DNA from 3 places in the Pseudomonas sp. GW-45 genome. Region 2 is predicted to be linked to each of the others. Evidence: predicted binding sites of a transcription regulator. Region 2 holds the regulator's gene; each other region holds the start of a gene.

Region 1 (7,492 bases), 1.8 Mb from region 2:
ATCCCGCCCTGCGAAGCGCTGAACGAGAAAGTAACCATGGTAGAAAATCAAGAACTCCGCAAAGCCGGCCTGAAGGTAACCTTGCCTCGGGTTAAGATTCTGCAAATGCTCGATGGTTCACAAGAGCGTCACATGAGTGCCGAAGATGTATACAAGGCGCTGATGGAGGCCGGTGAAGACGTCGGTTTGGCAACTGTGTACCGTGTTCTGACGCAATTTGAATCGGCTGGTCTGGTGGTGCGCCACAACTTTGATGGCGGCCACGCTGTATTTGAACTGGCTGATGGTGAACATCATGATCACATGGTGTGCGTTGATACTGGCGAGGTAATCGAGTTCTTCGATGCGGAGATTGAGCGTCGTCAGCGCGAAATTGTTGAGAAGCACGGTTTTGAAATGGTTGACCACAACCTGGTGCTTTATGTGAAAAAAGCAGGCAGCAAGTAGTAAGCAAGTGCTATAGCTGTCCGTTTTAACAGCAAAGCCAGACCGTTTAGGTCTGGCTTTGCTGCTTACAGTGTCTGCTTTTAGCTCACAGCTGAGAGCAGCTTGCGTGCGTGCGCGAGAGACTCATCGGTCAAGTCGATACCGCCGAGCATGCGTGCAACCTCCTGCACTCGGGCCTGCTCATCAAGTTGGTCAATACAGGTGCGAGTTTCGTGCTTGGTCTGCTGTTTACTTACAAACAAGTGCTGATGGCCTTGCGCTGCAACCTGCGGTAGATGCGTCACGGTGAGTACCTGGCCGCGAGCGCCCAGCTGGCGCAGCAGCTGGCCAACGATCTCAGCGGTGGGGCCGCCGATGCCCACGTCGACCTCATCGAATACCAGCGTAGGCACACGAGAGGTTTGCGCGGTAATCACCTGAATGCCCAAACTAATACGTGATAGCTCGCCGCCGGAGGCCACTTTGGCTAGCGGCTTGGCTGGCTGGCCTGGGTTGGCGCTGACCAGAAACTCGACCGTTTCTTGCCCGGTAACTGAGTAACCCGCAGCGTCGAGCGGTGAGAGCTGTAGCTCCACGCGCCCGCCCGGCATGCCCAGTTGCTGTATTTCTTTGGTGACTGCTTTGCTCAGGCGTAATGCTTCTTTGTGTCGGCTAGCAGAGAGCTTGTCGGCCAGCTTTTTATAGTGCTCTTGATAAGCGATCAGCTCTTCCTGTAATTGCTCGGCATCCGCGCCACGTTGTTGCTGTGCTTCCAGTTCGTCGATCAGGCGTTGTTGCAAGGCAGGCAGTTCTTGCGGGGTAGTGCGGTGCTTGCGCGCCAGCTCAAAGATCGCGCTCATGCGTTCTTCTACATATTGTTGACGCTCTGGGTCCGCTTCGAAGTGGTCCAAATAGCGCGTCAGCTCGCCGACGGCTTCCTCTATCTGTATTTGCGCACTGGCCAGCAAGTCGTTGGCCTCGCGCAAGTGCGGATTGTGCGCTTTCACACTTTCCAGGCGCTGTAAGCTGGCCGTTAGGGCTTCCAGCACGCTGCCGGCATCGTTCTCGCTGCAGACATTGATGACCTGCTGGCAAGAGTGTTGGATCTGATCGGCGTTGGCCAATTGGCGCTGTTCGTTCTCCAGCGATTCTTGCTCACCGTCTTGCAACCCCAGGTTCTCTAATTCGTCGAGCTGGTAAGCCAGTAGCTGCTGGCGAGCAGCCTGCTCATCGCCTTGCTGGCTGACCTGCTTGAGCGTTTTCTCTGTTTGTTTGCAGCGCTGTGCGGCGAGATGAACCTGGCGCGCCAGGTCGCCTGCGCCGGCGAACTCGTCCAGCAGGCGGCGATGGGTGTCGGTCTTAAGTAGGGATTGGTGTTCGTGCTGGCTGTGTATATCGATCAACATTTCGCCAAGCGCGCGTAGGTCCTGCTGCGGGCAGGGAGCGCCATTGATATAGCCGCGAGATCGTCCCTCTGCGGTAATCACGCGGCGCAAGATCACCTGGTGATCTTCTTGTTGCAGGTCGCGCTGGTTTAACCATTCGCGTGCTTCGGTAATCTCGCTTACATCGAAGGTGGCGAGAATGTCGGCTTTGTCTGTGCCGGGGCGAACGGCGCCGCTGTCGGCACGGCCGCCCAGGGTCAATGCCAAGGCATCCAGCATGATCGATTTGCCTGCACCGGTTTCGCCCGAGATTACACTCATTCCGCCGCGCAGCTCTAGTTCGAGGTGGTCGACAATGGCGTAATTATTGACCGCAAGGTGTACCAGCATGACTCGCGCTCCCTGAGAAAGTGTTCTGGTTATTTATACAGTAGTTTGCTTCGCGTCGACAAGAGGGAGTGTAAAATCAACGTCACTTGCCTAATTCCCCTTGAAGCCGCGAATTGCGACCCCATATAGATTGCCAGTAAGGCTTAAATAGACCTGGGCTGGGCGGTGCAGCGTTCGTATCGACTCTCGCCGTACGCCCCTTTTTTGCATGACAGGAGAAACAGATGGCAGATGAACAGAGACCCGATCTGCAGGATCAGGATGGCCTGGTAGACGAGACCCTGGATACGCCTGAAGGTGATCTTGCGGCCCGCATCGCTAGCCTGGAAGATCAGCTCGCAATTGCTCAGGATCAATCTTTACGCGCAGCAGCTGACGTACAGAACGCACGTCGCCGAGCGGAGCAAGAAGTGGAAAAGGCGCATAAGTTTGCATTGGAGCGTTTTGCCAATGACCTGCTGCCGATTCTCGATAGCCTAGAGCGTGGTATGGAACTGTCTAATCCGGATGACCCAGCCATCAAACCGATGCGTGAAGGCATCGAGCTGACGCTGAAGATGTTTGCTGACACCCTGAGTCGTTTCCAGATTGTGCCGGTGGTACCTGAGGGTGAGCCCTTTAACCCCGAATTCCATCAAGCCATGGCGATGGAAGAGCGCGACAGCGTTGAGCCCAATACGGTCATCAAGGTGTTCCAGAAGGGCTACACCCTGAGTGGGCGTTTGTTGCGTCCCGCCATGGTAGTCGTCAGCAAGGCACCTGTAGAGCCCGCGCCGTCGATTGATGAGCAGGCTTGAAATTAATTTTGATGACCCCATCTAGGGTTCATACACAGAATAAACCTCGCCGCTGGCTAAACGCGGCAGCAATACTCGGAGAATAGAATATGGGCAAAATTATCGGTATCGACCTGGGGACCACCAACTCCTGTGTCTCCATCATGGAAAACGGCGTCGCTAAAGTTATCGAGAATGCTGAGGGTGGCCGCACTACACCTTCCATCGTCGCTTACACTAATGATGGCGAAACCTTGGTAGGTCAGTCGGCCAAGCGTCAGGCTGTTACCAACCCGCACAACACTCTGTACGCAGTAAAGCGTCTGATCGGTCGTCGCTTTGACGAAGAAGTTGTGCAGAAAGACATCAAGTTGGTGCCTTACAAAATCGTTAAAGCTGACAACGGCGACGCTTGGGTTCAGGTCAACGACGAGAAGATGGCGCCACCGCAGGTGTCTGCTGAAGTCCTGAAAAAAATGAAGAAGACCGCCGAAGACTATCTTGGCGAGCCGGTTACTGAAGCGGTTATCACCGTTCCAGCCTACTTTAACGACAGTCAGCGTCAGGCTACTAAAGACGCGGGCCGGATTGCTGGGCTTGAGGTCAAGCGCATCATCAACGAACCTACCGCAGCGGCTCTTGCATACGGTATGGACAAAGCGCGTGGCGACTCCACTATCGTGGTTTATGACCTGGGTGGCGGTACTTTCGACATCTCGGTAATTGAAATTGCTGAAGTGGATGGTGAACACCAGTTTGAAGTACTGGCAACCAACGGTGACACCTTTCTGGGTGGCGAAGACTTTGATATGCGCCTGATCGATTATCTGGCGGATGAATTCAAGAAAGAAAATGGCGTTGACCTGCACAACGATCCGCTAGCCCTGCAGCGTTTGAAGGAAGCTGCGGAAAAAGCCAAGATCGAGCTGTCATCTAGCCAGCAAACCGACGTCAACCTGCCGTACATTACAGCAGATGCAACTGGGCCTAAGCACTTGAACGTTAAAGTGACCCGCGCCAAGTTGGAATCGTTGGTTGAAGAGCTGATCAAGCGCAGCATCGAGCCTTGCCGTGTTGCTATGAAGGACGCAGGTTTGGATATCTCCGAAATCGACGACGTGATTTTGGTTGGTGGTCAGACGCGTATGCCGCTAGTACAGAAAACCGTCTCCGAGTTCTTTAATAAAGAGCCACGTAAAGACGTTAACCCTGATGAGGCGGTCGCCATTGGCGCCTCCATTCAAGGTGCGGTACTGGCTGGTGATGTAAAAGACGTGTTGCTGCTCGACGTGTCGCCGCTTTCTTTGGGTATCGAAACCATGGGTGGTGTAATGACTGCTCTGATCGAGAAAAACACCACTATTCCGACTAAGAAGTCTCAGGTGTTCTCGACGGCTGACGACAACCAGACAGCCGTGACCATTCACGTGCTGCAAGGTGAGCGCAAGCAGGCTAGCCAGAACAAGTCGTTGGGTCGTTTCGATCTGGCCGATATCCCGCCAGCACAGCGCGGCGTGCCGCAAATTGAAGTCGCTTTCGACATCGATGCTAACGGTATTCTTAATGTGTCTGCGAAAGACAAGGCGACCGGCAAGGAACAGTCCATCGTGATCAAGGCTTCTTCCGGCTTGACGGATGAAGAGATTGATCAAATGGTCCGTGACGCTGAAGCCAATGCTGACGAAGATCGCAAGTTTGAGGAGCTGGTAACCACCCGCAACCAAGCTGATCAGTTGGTACACGCGACACGCAAGACGTTGGTTGAGGCGGGTGATAAGGCCACTGAAGAAGAGAAGACAGCGATTGAAGCAGCGCTGACTGATCTGGAAGCAGCTATTAAGAGCGATGATAAAGACGCTATTGAAGCCAAAATCAATGCGCTGTCTGAAGCATCAGGTCCATTGGTACAGAAGATGTACGCCGACCAGGCCCAAGCAGGCCAGGCTGATGCGCAGGCTGCTGACGCCGACGCAGGTAATGATGGCGACGACGTTGTCGATGCCGAGTTCGAAGAGGTCAAGGACAACAAGTAAGTCTTTGATGAAACAAGGTTTTGTGGCTCTGTAGCAATGCTGCGACAGAGCTGCACGCCGACTCTGCCAGGCAACGCGGGAGCTTCTCCCGCGTTGCCGTTTGTGCTGAGCGAATGTGAAGGGAACTGAGTAAATGTCCAAGCGTGATTATTATGAAGTGCTGGGTGTCGAGAAGGGCGCCAGCGAAGCCGAGCTGAAAAAGGCTTATCGCCGCTTGGCGATGAAGTTTCATCCGGACCGTAACCCGGATGATGAAAAGGCTGATGAAAAGTTCAGGGAAGCAACTGAAGCCTATGAGATTCTGACCGACGCCAGCAAGCGTGCGGCCTATGATCAATACGGTCATGCTGGCGTTGATCCGAGCATGGGCGGTGGTGGCGCCGGCTATGGTGGCGGCAACTTCTCCGACATTTTCGGCGATGTATTTGGCGATATTTTTGGGGGAGGTGGCGGCGGTGGTCGTGGCCGCTCCAGCGCTCAGCGCGGTAGTGATTTGCGCTATACCCTTGAATTGGATTTGGAAGAGGCCGTTCGCGGTACCTCTGTGACTATCCGAGTACCGACGTTGGTGGGTTGTGAAACCTGCGATGGTTCAGGTGCGAAGAAGGGTACTACCCCGAGTACTTGTACGACCTGTGCCGGTCATGGCCAGGTGCGTATGCAGCAGGGTTTCTTCTCTGTCCAGCAGACGTGTCCGCGCTGTCACGGTACCGGCAAGATGATCACCGATCCGTGTAAAGACTGTCATGGTGATGGTCGGGTCGAGAAACAGAAAAACCTGTCGGTCAAAGTCCCCGCGGGTGTCGATACCGGCGATCGTATTCGCCTGGCAGGTGAGGGTGAGGCCGGGGTTAACGGTGGTCCGGCGGGTGATCTCTATGTGGTTGTATCAGTGCGCGAGCACAAGATATTCCAGCGAGATGGTAAAAATCTTTACTGCGAAGTGCCGATCAGTTTTGTTGATGCGGCCTTAGGTGGCGAGTTGGAAGTGCCCACGTTGGATGGGCGCGTCAAGCTGAAGATTCCTGATGGAGCGCAAACTGGTAAGTTGTTCCGCTTGCGTGGCAAAGGCGTGACGCCAGTACGTGGCGGCTCAGCGGGTGATCTTTTGTGTCGTGTCGCGGTGGAAACGCCGGTCAACTTGACCAAGCGTCAGCGTGAGCTGTTGGAAGAGCTGCGCGAAACCCTGGAAGAAGAAGGGTCGAGCCAATCACCGCGTGCCAAGAGCTGGTTCGACGGCGTGAAAAACTTCTTTGAAGACATGAAATTCTGAGGCGGGAGCGCAAGATGGTACGCATAGCGGTAATCGGCGCAGCAGGGCGCATGGGCAAAACCCTGATCGAGGCTGTTGGTCAGGCGGAGGGCGCCGCGCTTACTGCTGCCATCGAGCGTCCGGAAAGCTCTTTAATCGGAGCGGATGCCGGAGAACTGGCCGGCGTCGGTCGATTGCATGTGGCGATTAGCGGTAGCCTTCAGCATGTGTTGAACGATTTTGATGTGCTGATCGATTTCACCCATCCCACCACTACGCTCAACGACGTGCAGCACTGTCTCGCTGCTGGCAAAGCAATGGTCATTGGAACGACGGGCTTCAGTGAGGATGAGAAGATGCAGCTGGCTGAGGCCGGTAAGCGTATCCCTATCGTTTTTGCACCGAACTTCAGTGTAGGTGTGAATCTATGCCTTAAGTTGCTGGATATGGCGGCACGGGTCATGGGGGATGATGCTGATATCGAGATCATTGAAGCTCATCACCGGCATAAGGTTGATGCGCCATCCGGAACAGCCCTGCGTATGGGTGAAGTCGTCGCAAAGGCGCTGGACCGCGATTTGGCTGAGGTGGCCGTGTATGGTCGCGAAGGCCAAACAGGCGCGCGCGATGCCAAAACAATAGGTTTTGCGACTGTGCGTGCAGGTGACGTGGTCGGTGATCACACTGTGCTTTTTGCCACTGAGGGTGAGCGGGTAGAAATTACCCACAAGGCTTCCAGTCGTATGACCTTCGCTAAAGGTGCAGTGCGCTCCGCGCTCTGGCTTGAAGGGCGTGATTCGGGCTTGTTTGATATGCAGGATGTGCTCGATTTGAAGGGCTAGTTAAAGGCTAGCCCATAAAAAAGCGCGTATCTGCTTAGGCAGTACGCGCTTTTTTTATGTCTTGCTGCTGACCGGCCTAATTCTTGGCTAGGCTAGCTTGCTCGCTGGATAAGGTATCCAGGGTTTCGATGTTTTTGTGTAGGTAGAAGGCAGCGATAGTCGGTACCCAGTCAGTGTGGTGGTTGATCAGGCGTGGCTGGATAAAGCTGTATTGCTTATCCAGTTGGTTAAATGTGTCTTGATGGTCAGGCAGTAAGCTTTTAAGTTCTGCCGAGCCTTCTGATATGCGCGCGTCCAGGGTGTCGAAAACACCCTCTTGGGCTTGGATGAAGTAGATGCCTACTGAGCTGAACATGTTGTTTTCATACAGCAATAAGATACGACTAAT
Region 2 (7,492 bases):
CCTACATGCGTACCGACTCGACCAATCTTTCGGTCGATGCCGTCAGCATGGCGCGCGACTATATTGAAAAAACCTTTGGTAAGGATTACCTGCCAGAGAAGCCTAACTCTTACAGCAGTAAGGAAGGCGCGCAGGAAGCGCACGAAGCGATTCGCCCCTCCGACGTCAAGCTCAAGCAGACTGATTTGAAGGGTATGGAGCGTGATGCCGAGCGCTTGTATGAGCTGATCTGGCGTCAATTCGTGGCCTGTCAGATGACGCCTGCCAAGTATTTGTCTACTAGTATTCAGGTCGGCGCTGGTGATTTCGAGTTGCGCGCCAAGGGGCGTATTCTCAAGTTTGATGGTTACACCAAAGTGATGGTGCCGCAGGGTAAGGGTGGCGAAGACGAGGTGCTCCCGGATATCAGAGTTGAAGATCTGCTGGCGTTGCAGGCGCTGGAGCCAAAGCAGCACTTCACCAAGCCGCCGTCGCGTTATGCCGAGGCCAGCTTGGTAAAGGAGTTGGAGAAGCGCGGTATTGGCCGTCCATCCACTTACGCATCGATCATTTCAACGATTCAAGAGCGTGGTTACGTTGCGCTTAATAATCGTCGTTTCTACGCCGAGAAAATGGGCGACATTGTCACCGAGCGTTTGAGCGAGAGCTTTCCTAACCTGATGGACTATAGCTTCACTGCTCGCATGGAAGAGTCGCTGGATGATGTTGCTCAAGGCGAGGTTATCTGGAAGCAGGTGCTTGATGATTTTTACGCAGACTTCAGTACCAAGCTGAAAGCGGCATCGTCTGCGGACGATGAGCGCAGTATGCGTGCCAATCAGCCCACACCCACCGATATCGCCTGTAAGGTCTGTGGTCGTCAGATGATGATTCGCACAGCGTCTACTGGCGTTTTCCTTGGCTGCTCGGGCTATGCGTTGCCGCCCAAAGAACGCTGCAAGGAAACCATTAATCTGGTGCCGGGCAACGACGTGGCGGCGGACGATGATGAAGGTGAGTCTCGCATATTACGTGCTAAGCATCGTTGCCCAATTTGCAGTACGGCAATGGATAGCTACCTGGTCGATGAAAAGCGCAAGCTGCATGTGTGCGGTAATAACCCTGACTGCAGTGGCTTTGAAATAGAAGCCGGGCAATTCAAGATCAAGGGCTACGACGGACCCATCATTGAGTGCGATAAATGCGGTAATGAGATGCAGCTGAAGACGGGTCGTTTCGGCAAGTATTTCGGTTGCACCAATAGCGAGTGCAAAAATACTCGTAAACTACTGAAAAGTGGTGAAGCGGCACCGCCAAAGATGGACCCAGTGCCGATGCCTGAGCTGAAGTGCGAAAAGGTCGATGACGTCTATATTTTGCGTGATGGTGCGTCCGGGTTGTTCCTGGCCGCCAGCTTGTTCCCAAAAAACCGGGAAACGCGGGCGCCTCTGGTCAAGGAGCTGTTGCCGCACAAGAAAGAAATTGACCCCAAGTACCACTTCCTTATGGATGCTCCGGTAGCTGATCCGGACGGCAATCCGACAGTGGTTCGTTATAGTCGCAAGACCAAAGAGCAGTACGTGCAAAGTGAACTTGAAGGCAAGCCTACCGGCTGGCGTGCCTTTCACGATGGCAAAGCCTGGTCGGTGGATGATGGCCGCAAGAAAGCCAAGCGCTGAGGTGGTTCTGCATGGCTAACGAAGTTTATACCCGAACTAACCAAGCCTTGTTCTTCGCGCGTAAAGCACTTGATTCCTGGGCTCAGGCCCAAGCGTCCGATGCTGTGGATGCGATGAGTCAGGTGCAATACCATCAAGAGCACGCCATGTTTCATCTGTATAGGGGCGTGCTTGCGGTAGTACACGAGGTTGCGGATCTGTATCGCTGGCCGCTAGTCGATTTGCGCCAGGTCGAAGCAGCTTTAACGCCTGCCGTAGTAGCTCGCTTTCCCGGACCTGAGTTAGCGGAGCTGACGGAGTTGGCCGACAACCGCGACACTTGGTTGGCCAAGCTATTGGCAGCCTGGCAGCAGTTGCAGGCACCGCCTGCCCCTGTAGCTGCGGCATCTGCGAGCAGCTTGATCGCCAGCAGTGCAATTAAGTCCGGTCAGTGGACGTTGGATGATGCGCAGGAAGCTTGGTCAGCGCTTTCTGAGCGAGTCCGCAGCTATCGCGAAGGTATGTTGGAGTGGTAGCGGGGCTGCGGCGGCAGGTGCGTTGTGATACACTGCGCGCCTGCACTAGAGGAGACCAGATGAGATGCCTTCACCCTTTCTTGAGATCGTAGAGCTGTCCAACGGCAAAGTGGCTTTGCGCCGCTCAGACGAAGAGGGCGAGCCGTTGCTGGTTATCGAGTTTTCGGTAGATGCCAAAGACTATTTGCAAGGCAACTACATTGAAGTGGCCAAGGCCATGATCAGTGCAGGTATGCAAGCGGCTGGTCAGTTGGAAGAAGACGAGGACGAAGATGAGCACATTCCCGAGGATCGTGTTCTTCACTAAGCGATAAGAGCTTTGCAGCGCTATACCGTGTTGATGAATGTGGCAAAGCCAAGAAAAACTGACTAGCAACGAATTAGAAAAAAGGCCGCAGGTGTTACCTGCGGCCTTTTTTGCTTTCTGCTTTTTGCTCAGGCAGCTTGCAAGCGGATGTTGAGACTGCGGCAGAGCCCGGCTTGTGCCGCGCGTTCAAGGCGTGGCTTGCTGCTGCTATCGGGGCACAACCAGCTGACGACGGTATGGCTACCGCCGAGCTTAAGTAGGTCGCAGCACAGTGTGGTCGGGTCCATGCCGGGTTTGGAACGAACTATCATGATGCGCGCCGCGTCTAGGTCGGCATTGCGTAACCATTGATTGCTCAGGCTGGCTGGCGGATCAATCAGGGTAAGCCAGCGAGGAGCAGCGCTATTGCTCAGGTCGCGCAGTACGGGAGCAAGCCATTGTAAACATTGACGTGCAGCGCCTTGTAAGCTGATTTCGCTATAGCCGTATTCCTGTTCCTCCTGCGAAGGCAGTGGCGTTTGCTGCTTGGCACGTGGGCGAGCAAATTGGCTGTGTTCCATACGCGATGCCATCAAGGCGTTATGAAACAGGTCAGCTTGGGTCAGCGTCTGTTGATCAAGGCGGGCGTACTGCATTCTCAGCTCCTCAGCGGCGGATTACACCGACGCTCAAACCTTCAATGGTAAGTTCCTGTTCTGCCAGATTGATTTCAATCGGCTGAAATTCGGGGTTCTCTGCAATCAAGGACACTTTGCGGCCTTGCTTCTGGAAGCGTTTGACGGTGACTTCATCGCCGATGCGCGCTACCACTACCTGGCCATTGCGTGCCTCGCTGGTACGGTGAACGGCCAGCAGGTCTCCATCCATGATGCCAATGCCCTTCATGCTTTCGCCCTGTACGCGCAGCAAATAATCGGCGCGAGGATGGAAGAAGCTAGGATCTATGTGGCAATGGTCTTCGATATTTTCCAGAGCCAGCAGGGGAGCACCAGCGGCAACTCGGCCGATCACGGGCAAGCGGTCGTCACTGGCCTCGGTCTCGGATTCCGGCAAGCGAATACCGCGGGACGCGCCAGGGATCATCTCAATTGCACCCTTGCGGGCCAAAGCGCGTAAATGGTCTTCAGCGGCGTTGGGTGATTTGAAGCCCAGGGTTTTAGCGATGTCTACGCGGGTAGGTGGGTAGCCATTGCCATCCATGTATTCCTTGATGAAGGCCAGTACCTGCTGTTGTCGTGCGGTAAGCTTCTGCATGGAGTTGAGCCTGTTTTTTTATCCAGTAGCTGTGATTATATACAGTTGTTCTGCTTGGGCAAGCGCTGATTTTGTAAACAGGCTGTCGCGCTTGGCGTGGGGAATAATTAGTGCGACAGTTCAGTAGCTTTATACAGGGTTGACAGTTGATTTGTTTTAAACGTATGTTTGAAACAAATGTTTGTACCTTGGGAGCCCCGCATGGCGCAGTCTGATACCGTTAAACGCATATTGGATGCAGCAGAGCAGCTGTTTGCAGAAAAAGGCTTTGCTGAAACTTCACTGCGCTTGATCACCAGTAAAGCCGGTGTGAACCTGGCGGCAGTGAATTATCACTTCGGTTCAAAAAAATCGCTGATTCAAGCTGTCTTCGTGCGTTTTCTCGATCCTTTCGTTAGCAGCCTAGAGCGCGAATTGGACCAGCATGAGCAGCGCGGAGACCTGCGTCAGCTGAGCTTGGAAGGTTTGCTTGAAATGCTGGTCGATCAGGCCCTGACGGTTAAGCCGCGTAGTGGTAATGATCTTTCTACCTTTATGCGCTTACTGGGCTTGGCATTTAGTCAGAGTCAGGGGCATCTGCGTAAGTACCTCGCCGAAGTGTATGGCAAGGTGTTTCAGCGCTACATGGCGCTGGTGGTTAGCGCCGTACCGAGCATCCCGCCAGCGGAGTTGTTTTGGCGAGTGCATTTCATGTTGGGTAGTGCAGCCTTTACCATGTCCAGCATGAAAGCGTTGCGCGCCATTGCTGAGGCTGAGTTCGCGGAACATCGCGCGGTTGATGAAGTGCTACGCCTGATGGTGCCATTTCTTGCGGCTGGCATGCGCGCCGATAGCCTGCCGGTTAAGCCGGTCGCGGCAGCAGCTGCCGAAGTAGCCTCATCTTAGCGGCGCCTAGCGCTGGCATAGTTTAGCTTCCTCGCCCTTACCTATACGTGGCTGATCCGTTATCGTATGCGTTGGTAACGGAGACGACCATGCAGTTGGATCATATTCACATATCTATTGCAGCGCAGCAGCTCACCGGGTTTTGCGGCGGGAGTGTTGTGTGTCGCTTTCCTATTTCAACAGCACTGAACGGTCTGGGCGAGCGCTCGGGTTCTGGTTGCACGCCGCGCGGTGAGCACCGCGTGCGCGCGCGTATTGGTGATGGGCAACCTTTGGGCTCGGTATATATTGGCCGGCGCCCGACGGGTGAGGTATGGACGCCCTCGCTGGCTGCAACCCACCCAGAGCGCGATTGGATACTGACTCGCATTCTATGGCTGTGTGGCAATTCGCCGGGCTTTAATCGCGGCGGACAGGTTGACTCACAGCGTCGCTACATTTATCTGCACGGCACGGGCGATGACCAGCCGATGGGCGAACCTTTGTCCCACGGCTGCATTCGCCTGCGCAATGCAGACATACTGGAACTGTTCGATAGTACGCCGGTCGGTTGTACTGTTCAGATAGACGCCGCCTAAACAGGCGCTGCGTGTCCTTTTGTCAGGAGATAGTTGCTTGAAACAAGGTTCGTTGATGCTGGATCTGCCCGGCCTATGGCTGGAGTCCGAAGATCGGCAGCTGCTGCGCCAGCCCGAAGTGGGTGGCATGATTCTGTTTGCTCGCAATACGGAGTCCCCCGCACAAGTGCGCGAATTAGTGACCTCCATTCGGGCTATTCGTCCCGATATGCTGATTGCTATCGACCAAGAGGGAGGGCGTGTGCAGCGCCTGCGCCGAGGGGTGCATCGTTTGCCCGCGTTGGCAGATATCGCAAAAAAGGGCGGTGATCAGGCTGCGGCCGCTGCGCGTGCCGCAGCTTGGTTGATGGCGACTGAGATGTTGGCCTGCGGTATTGATATCAGTTTTGCGCCGGTATTGGATTTGGAGCATGGACGCAGCAAAGTCATTGGCAACCGTTCTCTGGGTGCCAATCCGGAGCAAGTCAGTTTTCTCGCCAGCGCTTATATCGACGGTCTGAATCAGGCGGGTATGGCGGCTACCGGAAAACACTTTCCCGGCCACGGCTGGGCTGAAGCGGACTCGCATTTTGCGCTCCCGGTAGACGAGCGCAGCGAAGCGCAGATTCGTGAGCTCGATCTCAAGCCCTTTGCGCTGCTCGCCAACCAGTTGGGGGGCATCATGCCGGCGCACGTGGTGTATTCGCAGGTTGATTCATTACCGGCCGGGTTTTCTCGTTACTGGCTGCAGACTATTCTGCGCGAGGAGCTGGGCTTCACCGGCGTCATATTCAGCGATGACCTGACCATGGCCGGTGCGCATGCTGTAGGGGGTATTCCTGAGCGTATCGACGCTGCCGTCGCCGCCGGCTGCGACATGCTGTTAATTTGCAATGATCGAGCCGCTGCAGAAGAGGGCCTTGTGCATGCGCAGCAGGTGGGTCTGCAGGCGCCGGCTAACATAGCGCGCATGCTGGCGCGGCGCACGGTATCTATCGATTACAAAGCAAGCCCTGATTGGGGCGTGCATTACTCATTACTCAGAGAGTTGGGCCTGGTTTGATTGAAACGATTGATGAACTGACAGCAAAACTGAATTTGGATCAAATGCCCATTATTGGCGAGGCTTGGATATATCAAGTTTTCGCGGTAGTGATGTCGGCTCTGGTTGCGGCCTATGTGGTCAAGCGCGTGCTAGACCATCTGGAGCGCCGGGCCGAGCGGACCAACAACATGTGGGACGACGCTTTGGTGTATGCCGCGCGACGTCCTGCCTGGGTCCTGATCTGGTCAATGGGGCTCATGTGGGCGGCGAGAATTACCGCTAACCAAATGGATGAAGGGCTGGCTGACGTATTGGATCAGGTCCAGCGCATTCTGCTCATAGCCTTGTTGTGCTGGTTTATTTTGCGTTTGATGAAAGAGATCGAGCAGCGCCTGGTTGATCCACGCTACCGCGCAAAGCCAGTGGACCAGACCACCGTGAGCGCTATCGGCAAATTGCTGCGTGCCTCGGTGATCATTACGGCCGCTCTGGTTGTGCTGCAGTCGCTTGGTTACAGTGTTTCCGGGGTATTGGCGTTTGGTGGTATTGGCGGTATCGCGGTTGGCTTTGCGGCCAAGGATCTATTGGCCAACTTCTTTGGCGGCTTAATGGTTTATCTGGATCGCCCCTTTGCGGTTGGCGACTGGGTGCGCTCCCCTGATCGTGACATTGAAGGCACGGTTGAGCACATTGGCTGGCGGCTAACGCGTATCCGTACCTTTGATAAACGGCCAATCTATGTGCCGAACGCGATATTCAACAATATTGTGGTACAGAACCCGTCCCGCATGAGTCATAGACGTATCTATGAGCATTTGGGTATTCGCTATTCCGATATCGGGCACATGGAACCGATAGTGCACAAAGTGCGTGAGATGCTAAAAGCGCATGACGATATTGATCAGAATCAGACGCTAATGGTGTTCTTTGATCGCTGCGCACCGTCCTCAGTCGACTTCTTCATATACTGCTTTACCACGCCGGTTTGGGCGGAATACCATCGGGTAAAGGAAGATATATTGTTGAAAGTATTGACAATCATTGAAGATCACGAAGCACAGGTTGCCTTCCCTACCTCAACATTGCACCTGCCAGACCCTTTGGCGTTGCGCGGCGAGTTTCAATCTGCTGATAGTGGTAAACAGGTCGCCAACGAGTCACATGAAAGGAGTAATGCATGAGTACTTGGGGCGTGATCGGAGGGACCGGGCTGACCGAACTGGAAGGTGTTGAGCTGCTGGGTGAAGATTGGGCGGAAACTCCATTCGGTA
Region 3 (7,492 bases), 1.3 Mb from region 2:
AGTCGACTATGTCGTGCACGGTCAGAAAATAACTGTCGTAGCCTTTCTCGGCGATCAGCTGTAGCTCTTTATCGATCTGCTCCGTTACCTTGTCTGTCGCACCCTCCGGCCAACGCCAACGCACGCCGCGCTGGGTCAGTTCGCGCAGCCAGCTGCTCGGCGTATGCGCATCAGGCACGACTTCATGTGGATACTGGTAACGCAACTGGCTGAGATCAAAGCGGCAGCGGTCAGCGATCCTGTTACTTTCCACCAGCATCGCCGACGGGTAGATGGCCGTCAAAACCGATAAGCTACGCAGGTGGCGCTCGCCGTTAGCAAATAATCGGTTGCCTGCTTCCATTACCGTACAGTGATGGCGGATCGCGGTGATGGTGTCCTGCAGTGCACGTCGCCCACGGGCATGCATGTGCACATCACCACTGGCCACACAAGGAATACCCAGCCGTGCTGCCAAGCCCTGCAACTGATCCAGCCGACGCACATCATCCGGGCCACGGTGCAGCTCTACCGCTAACCACAGGCAATCACCAAAGCGCTCAGCAAGCCAACGGCCCTGCGTCTCGTCCACGTCTTCGTTCGGCAACCAGAGCGCGAGCAGGCCATCCAGGCCATCATTCAGATCCTCTGCTAGCAAACGATAGCTACCCTTCTCTGCACGCCGTCGCGCGACTGTCAGCAAGCGACAGAGATTTTGATACCCCGTCAGGTTCTCCACCAGCAGCACCAGCCGAGGGCCCTCCTGAATCTGCACTTCGCTGCCAACAATCAGTTTGAGTCCGGTAGCTTTCGCGGCCTGCCATGCACGTACAATTCCGGCCAGGGAGCCTTCGTCAGTAATCGCCAGCGCGTAATAGCCGTGCAGGCTGGCACGCTCAAACAGCTCCTGCGCACTGGATGCTCCGCGTTGAAAGCTGAAGTTGGACAGGCAGTGCAACTCGGCATAACCCGCGCTCATGCGAACCATCCGTGTATCCACAGCGACCCCGAATTACCGGTCGGATGAAAGGCCCAGGCGCGACGCCCATCGCGGGTTTCGATCAGGTAATAGTCACGGCGCACGTCATCGCCATCCCACCATCCAGACTCGATCCGTTCCGGGCCGCACAAAATCCGTGGAAATAAGTCGTCCAACGGCTGCGGCTCGCTCAGCAACCAGCCCGGGCGTGGCAGCTTGCTCAGCAGCTGTTTGCCGGTTGCTGGCACCGAGCTCCAAGCATGCTCCGGTCGATGGTCGGCGCGCAGCGCAATACTGTGTACCGCATCATCCCCTAAACGCGCACGCAACCGTTCGCGCAGTTGCTCCCAGGCCAAAGACTGTTGGGGCCGCTCCACGAATAGCTCACCGGCAGCCGGCACAAAACGTGGTAACTCCTGGGCACGCAAAGCAAACGCCAGGACCGGCGCGCGCAGCTGCACTGCCTCTAACCGCCCCCTCGCCAGCTCGAACAACATACCGGCTTCCCGCTCGGCGCTGAGTAGTCCAACGGGCACTTGGGTGGCTTCTCCGTCTCGATGCTCCAACCACAAAACAAAGCGCTGCACGCCGCAATCCCGCCCCGCCAGAAACACCGCCAGATCGGCCGTCAGACGACGCAACGGAAATAGCAAAGAAGCAATGGCTTCCACATCAAAGTTGAACTCTACCCGGCCGGCAAAATGATCTGGCGGCAGATAGCAGTCCAATGCCACCGGATGCAGGCCCTGCAGCTTATCCAGATGATCCAGCATAGTGCGCGGAAAGCGCTTGGCCAGGCTGTCACGCGGTAACGCCAGCACCTGCTGCAAACGGCGCAGGCCCATACCAGCCAAGGCACTGGCAACCTCAGGCGTAAAGCCACTGCGGCTCACCGGTAAATCCTTCAGGCAACCCGACAACTGTGCTTCATTGATGACTAACCCGTCACCGACATTAACCAGCACACGAGCCGCCAGTGCATTCGGCGCCACGGCAATGCGGTGGCGAAACCCCAGCGCTAATAACTCACACCGCAAACGCGCTTCAAAATCTGGCCAAGGACCGAACAGCTCAAGGCTGGTTTCGATCTCCAGCAGGAGTGCACGGGGATAATCGAGGCTGACGTGAGAGCTGTATTGATAAGCCCAGGCGGCGAGAAATCGATGCCAGTGGGTGATTTGCTCCGGGGCATACTCAACAGAGTCAAAATCGTCACTCAGCGCACGCGCAGCAGATAACGTTTGCCCGGCGCGCAGGCCCATTTCCCGCGCCGCCGGATTGACCGCCTGTAACAGCCTGCGCTGTGGCGTTCCGCTGAGCATGACCAGTGGGCGCGTAAGATCCTCGCGGCTACGCAGCACCGCGTCCAATGCCAATTGGGGAAATAAAATACAAGCCCAGCGCATACCGGCCTCAGTGATCCAAAATGAGCGGGGTGCTGGGCGTTAAACCACCGCGGCATTTGAGAATACGTAACTGTCTCGGTCGCAACTCCAGCATTAGCCGCAACGCAGCAGGCGAAGAGTTAACCGCCTCGCGTTGCGGACGCAGGGCAAAAGCCAGGGTGTCACCGGTTTCCGCTGCGACCTGCAGGCGCCGTAAGGCTCGGTCATCGGCACGCTCAGGCCAACAAAGTACCGCGCCGCAACTACCGGACCGTAAACACTGCTCGGCGGCCCAAAGCGCCTCCCGACCACTGGCTTGAATGATCGACAATCGAGGTAAAGTCACCTGCGCCGTCAGCCAGGCTGGTGGAAATGGGATGGCTGGCGGGCCAACCAGAACGACCCGCTCACCTGCTGCCGACAAACGAGCCAGCGTTGGCCACAGGAGCTGCAATTCGCCACTGCCGATGGCTGGCAGCAGAATTTCATTCAGTGCTGCCGCTTGCCAACCGCCACTCGGCAAAGCCGCATCCAACTGCGCATGCCCTGTGGATTGAGTGCGGGCGGGTGGCACATCCTGCCGCCCTCGCCAGACGCGCCGATCCTGCAGCAGACTATCGAGCGCAACAACCGATCCCATCGATCACCTCCTGGCAGGAATAAATTAACTGTACATACATACAGCATATTTATTCCTGTATAGCGGGTCAATCGCTAAACCGCAGGCACGACGAATGGGCAGTCAGTTACCAGCTAATCTGAACCAAAACATACAGGGGATGGGGACTCTTAACTCAGTGTTGGCGGTGCGCCAACCACTCCAGATCTTCGGGACGAGTGATCTTGATATTATCCGCGCGCCCTTCTACCAGCAGCGGGGCGTGACCCGCCCACTCCATGGCCGAGGCTTCATCGGTAATCTGTGCACCCGCCGCTAACGCATCAGACAACGCTTGCTGTAGTGGTCCGAGGCGGAACATCTGCGGTGTATAGGCCTGCCAGAACAACGCCCGATCCGGCGTCGCTGTAACCCGGCCATCGGTACCTATCTGCTTAAGCGTATCGCGGACCGGCACCGCCAGTAGACCACCCACCGGATCGTCCGCCAGCGTCGTCAGTAAGTGCTGTAAATCAGCGTTAGCCAGATTCGGCCGTGCTGCATCGTGCACCAGCACCCAATCGGCATCGGCCGCACCCAACTCACGCAAAGCAGCTAGCCCGTTAAGCACCGAGTCTGCTCGCTCTCGGCCGCCGGTCACACGGGTAATACGAGCATCAACGGCACAGGGCAGTTCAGGCCACCAGCTATCAGTCGCAGACAGCGAAACTACCAAACCACGCAAATCAGGCTGGTCGAGAAAACAATCGAGGGTATGTTCAATCAGGGTGCGTTGACCCCAGAGGAGATACTGCTTGGGACGGTCTGCCTGCATGCGCGAACCCACACCGGCCGCCGGCACTACCACCCAGAAAGGAAGTGTCACGGCGATTATTCGCCGCTTAACTGAAACAGGGTTTCGCCCTGCTTGACCATGCCCAACTCATGCCGGGCACGCTCTTCGACGGTTTCAACGCCTTGTTTGAGTTCGATTACTTCGGCAGACAATACGCGGTTGCGCTCGAGCAGCTGCTCGTTCTCACGCTCCTGCCCGGCAATCTGCTGCTTAAGCTGAGCCACGTGTGCCAAGCTGCCCTCGCCTACCCACAGGCGATATTGCAGACCAGCCAGCAACACCAAAAAACTCAGCCAAAGCCATTTCACAATATCGACACTCCGACAAAACACGCAAGGAGGCTAACGCCTCCCCTATCCAACATCAACCGTTGAACTCGGCGCGGCCCTTATAAGGCGCCTGACCAGCCAATTGCTCTTCAATACGCAGCAACTGGTTGTACTTTGATACACGATCAGAACGGCACAGCGAACCGGTCTTGATTTGACCCGCCGCAGTACCTACGGCCAAGTCAGCAATGGTGCTGTCTTCAGTTTCGCCTGAACGGTGCGAAATCACTGCAGTGAAACCAGCTGCTTTGGCCATTTGGATGGCTTCCAGCGTCTCAGTCAACGAACCGATTTGGTTGAACTTGATCAGAATAGAGTTACCGATCTTTTCATCGATACCGCGCTTGAGAATCTTGGTGTTGGTCACGAACAGGTCATCGCCAACCAGCTGCACTTTGTCGCCGATCTTGTCGGTGAGTACCTTCCAGCCAGCCCAGTCCGACTCATCCATGCCATCTTCGATGGAAATAATCGGGTAGCGCTCCGCCAAGCCAGCCAGATAATCAGCAAAGCCAGCCGCGTCGAACACCTGACCTTCGCCAGCCAAGTCGTACTTGCCGTCTTTGTAAAATTCGCTGGAGGCGCAATCCAGAGCCAAAGTGACATCATCACCCAAGGTATAACCCGCATTGGCAACGGCTTCGGAAATGGCCGCCAGTGCATCTTCATTCGAAGCCAGGTTAGGCGCAAAGCCGCCTTCGTCACCCACCGCAGTACTGAGACCACGGGCTTTCAGTACCGCCTTGAGGTGATGGAAAATCTCAGTACCCATACGCAGCGCTTCGGCAAAGTTTTTGGCGCCAACTGGCTGAACCATAAACTCTTGAATATCAACATTATTGTCGGCGTGCTCGCCACCGTTGATGATGTTCATCATGGGCACAGGCATGCTGTACTGACCAGGCGTTCCGTTCAGATCAGCAATGTGTGCGTACAAAGGCACGCCCTTGGCCTGTGCAGCTGCTTTAGCTGCAGCCAAAGAAACAGCAAGGATGGCATTGGCACCCAGGGTCGCTTTGTTGTCGGTACCATCGAGCTCAATCATCGCGCGGTCCAGTTCGACCTGTGCAATAGCGTCACGGCCAACCAGCAACTCGCGGATGGGCCCATTGATATTGGCAACTGCCTTGAGCACGCCTTTGCCCATATAACGGCTCTTGTCGCCATCGCGCAATTCCAGCGCTTCACGCGAACCGGTTGAAGCACCGGAAGGAGCGCAGGCTCTGCCAATGATGCCGCCTTCCAGAGTGACGTCCGCTTCAACAGTCGGGTTACCACGCGAATCCAGAATTTCGCGGCCTTTGATATCAATGATTTTTGCCATCTTTACTTATAAGCTCCATGTAACGGGTAATCGGGAATAAAGGCTCAAGCCGTTTCCAGCTCCGGGAAACTTTTGATCAAATCGTCAAGCGTCTTCAGCTGAGCCAAAAAAGGCTCCAGCTTATCCAGCCGCAGAGCGCAAGGACCGTCACACTTGGCATTATCGGGGTCAGGGTGCGCTTCCAAAAACAGGCCGGCCAGACCTTGGCTCATTCCCGCTTTGGCCAAATCAGTCACCTGGGCGCGACGGCCACCAGCAGAATCACTGCGACCGCCCGGCTGTTGCAAAGCGTGGGTCACATCAAAGAACACCGGGTATTCAAACTGCTTCATGATGCCGAAGCCCAGCATGTCGACCACAAGATTGTTGTAGCCGAAACTGGAGCCACGCTCACAAAGCACCAAATTACTGTTCCCTGCTTCTTCACACTTGGTGAGGATGTGCTGCATTTCCTGCGGGGCCAAAAACTGGGCCTTCTTGATGTTGATCACCGCATTGGTCTTGGCCATGGCCACCACCAGATCGGTTTGCCGTGACAGAAAGGCCGGCAATTGGATAATGTCGCAGACTTCGGCGACCGGCGCCGCCTGCTCAGGCTCGTGCACATCGGTGATCACTGGCACATTGAAGGTGCGCTTGATCTCCTCGAAAATCTTCAGCCCTTCTTCCAAACCGGGGCCGCGATAAGAGTTGATCGACGATCGATTGGCCTTGTCGAAACTGGCTTTAAATACGTAAGGGATGCCGAGCTTCTCGGTCACCTCAACATACTTTTCGCAAATCTGCATGGCCAAGTCCCGGGATTCCAGAACGTTCATACCGCCAAACAGCACGAACGGCTTATCGTTCGCCATTTCGATGTTGCCAACCCGCACGATTTTCTGCGCCATAACCTTATCGCTTCCTCAGGATTTGCTTTCTTTCTGCTTCAATGCCGCACTCACAAAGCCAGTGAACAACGGGTGGCCATAGCGCGGATTGGAGGTGAATTCAGGGTGGAACTGACAAGCGACGAACCACGGATGATCCGCGACCTCAACCACCTCGACCAGTGCACCGTCAACAGAACGACCAGAAATATTCAAACCACCCGCCTGCAGCTCAGGCAACAGGTTATTGTTGACCTCATAGCGGTGACGATGACGCTCAACGATAACGTCCTTGCCGTAGCAGTCATGGGCATTTGAGCCTGGGGTGAGCGCGCATTCCTGCCCACCAAGGCGCATGGTGCCACCGAGATCGGAGGTTTCAGTTCGCGTTTCCATCTCACCGCTGGCGGTCTGCCACTCAGTAATCAGGCCAACAACCGGATGCTTGGACGTTTTATCGAATTCGGTCGAATTCGCATCCGCCCAACCCAGTACATTACGAGCGTATTCGATCACCGCTACCTGCATACCCAGGCAAATGCCCAGGTACGGAATCTTGTTTTCACGGGCATAGCGCACAGCGGCAATCTTGCCCTCTACGCCGCGCGAACCAAAGCCGCCCGGTACCAGAATGGCATCGACATCTTCTAGCCGCGCAGTGCCATCACGCTCGATATCTTCGGAGTCGATGTAGCGCAAATTGACCTTGGTTCGGGTCTGGATACCAGCATGACTCACCGCTTCGATTAGCGATTTGTAGGCGTCGAGCAGCTCCATGTACTTACCAACCATGGCGATAGTAACTTCGTGCTCAGGATTGAGCTTGGCGTCGACCACCCGCTCCCACTCAGAAAGATCCGCAACACCGCATTCCAGACCAAAGCGCTCAACGACAAAATCATCCAGACCCTGCGCGTGCAGAACCATGGGGATCTTGAAGATGGTATCGACGTCTTCCAAGCCGATAACCGCACGCTCTTCCACGTTGGTGAAAAGTGCAATTTTGCGGCGTGAAGACAGGTCGACCGGGTGATCGGAACGGCAGATCAACACATCGGGCTGTAAGCCGATGGAACGCAGTTCTTTCACCGAATGCTGGGTCGGTTTGGTTTTGGTTTCACCGGCAGTGGCAATGTAAGGCACAAGCGTGAGGTGCATCAGCATGGCGCGCTT

What was found. Region 2 encodes LexA, which represses DNA repair genes until DNA is damaged. Its sites were predicted from a motif close to CTGTNTNNNNANACAG; they were not measured.
Region 1: the regulator LexA is predicted to act here: its motif matches at 2,227-2,242, upstream of recN (DNA repair protein RecN).
Region 3: the regulator LexA is predicted to act here: its motif matches at 3,012-3,027, upstream of imuA (translesion DNA synthesis-associated protein ImuA).

Annotation. Positions count from the first base shown of each region.
Region 1 is NZ_CM167674.1:2,987,861-2,995,352, reverse strand. Features, by position in the region: gene fur (ferric iron uptake transcriptional regulator) at 37-447, shown strand; gene recN (DNA repair protein RecN) at 528-2,201, opposite strand; gene grpE (nucleotide exchange factor GrpE) at 2,426-2,998, shown strand; gene dnaK (molecular chaperone DnaK) at 3,088-5,010, shown strand; gene dnaJ (molecular chaperone DnaJ) at 5,144-6,283, shown strand; gene dapB (4-hydroxy-tetrahydrodipicolinate reductase) at 6,298-7,104, shown strand; gene AC1XYH_RS13840 (hypothetical protein) at 7,181-7,492, opposite strand, start outside.
Region 2 is NZ_CM167674.1:1,231,688-1,239,179, forward strand. Features, by position in the region: gene topA (type I DNA topoisomerase) at 1-1,658, shown strand, start outside; gene AC1XYH_RS05520 (DUF6586 family protein) at 1,670-2,173, shown strand; gene AC1XYH_RS05525 (hypothetical protein) at 2,238-2,480, shown strand; gene sulA (SOS-induced cell division inhibitor SulA) at 2,609-3,115, opposite strand; gene lexA (transcriptional repressor LexA) at 3,126-3,734, opposite strand; gene AC1XYH_RS05540 (TetR/AcrR family transcriptional regulator) at 3,936-4,619, shown strand; gene AC1XYH_RS05545 (L,D-transpeptidase family protein) at 4,709-5,197, shown strand; gene nagZ (beta-N-acetylhexosaminidase) at 5,253-6,239, shown strand; gene AC1XYH_RS05555 (mechanosensitive ion channel family protein) at 6,236-7,402, shown strand; gene AC1XYH_RS05560 (S-methyl-5'-thioinosine phosphorylase) at 7,399-7,492, shown strand, end outside.
Region 3 is NZ_CM167674.1:2,574,587-2,582,078, forward strand. Features, by position in the region: gene AC1XYH_RS11820 (error-prone DNA polymerase) at 1-958, opposite strand, end outside; gene AC1XYH_RS11825 (Y-family DNA polymerase) at 955-2,364, opposite strand; gene imuA (translesion DNA synthesis-associated protein ImuA) at 2,372-2,983, opposite strand; gene ispD (2-C-methyl-D-erythritol 4-phosphate cytidylyltransferase) at 3,138-3,776, opposite strand; gene AC1XYH_RS11840 (septum formation initiator family protein) at 3,833-4,105, opposite strand; gene eno (phosphopyruvate hydratase) at 4,161-5,450, opposite strand; gene kdsA (3-deoxy-8-phosphooctulonate synthase) at 5,495-6,340, opposite strand; gene AC1XYH_RS11855 (CTP synthase) at 6,356-7,492, opposite strand, start outside.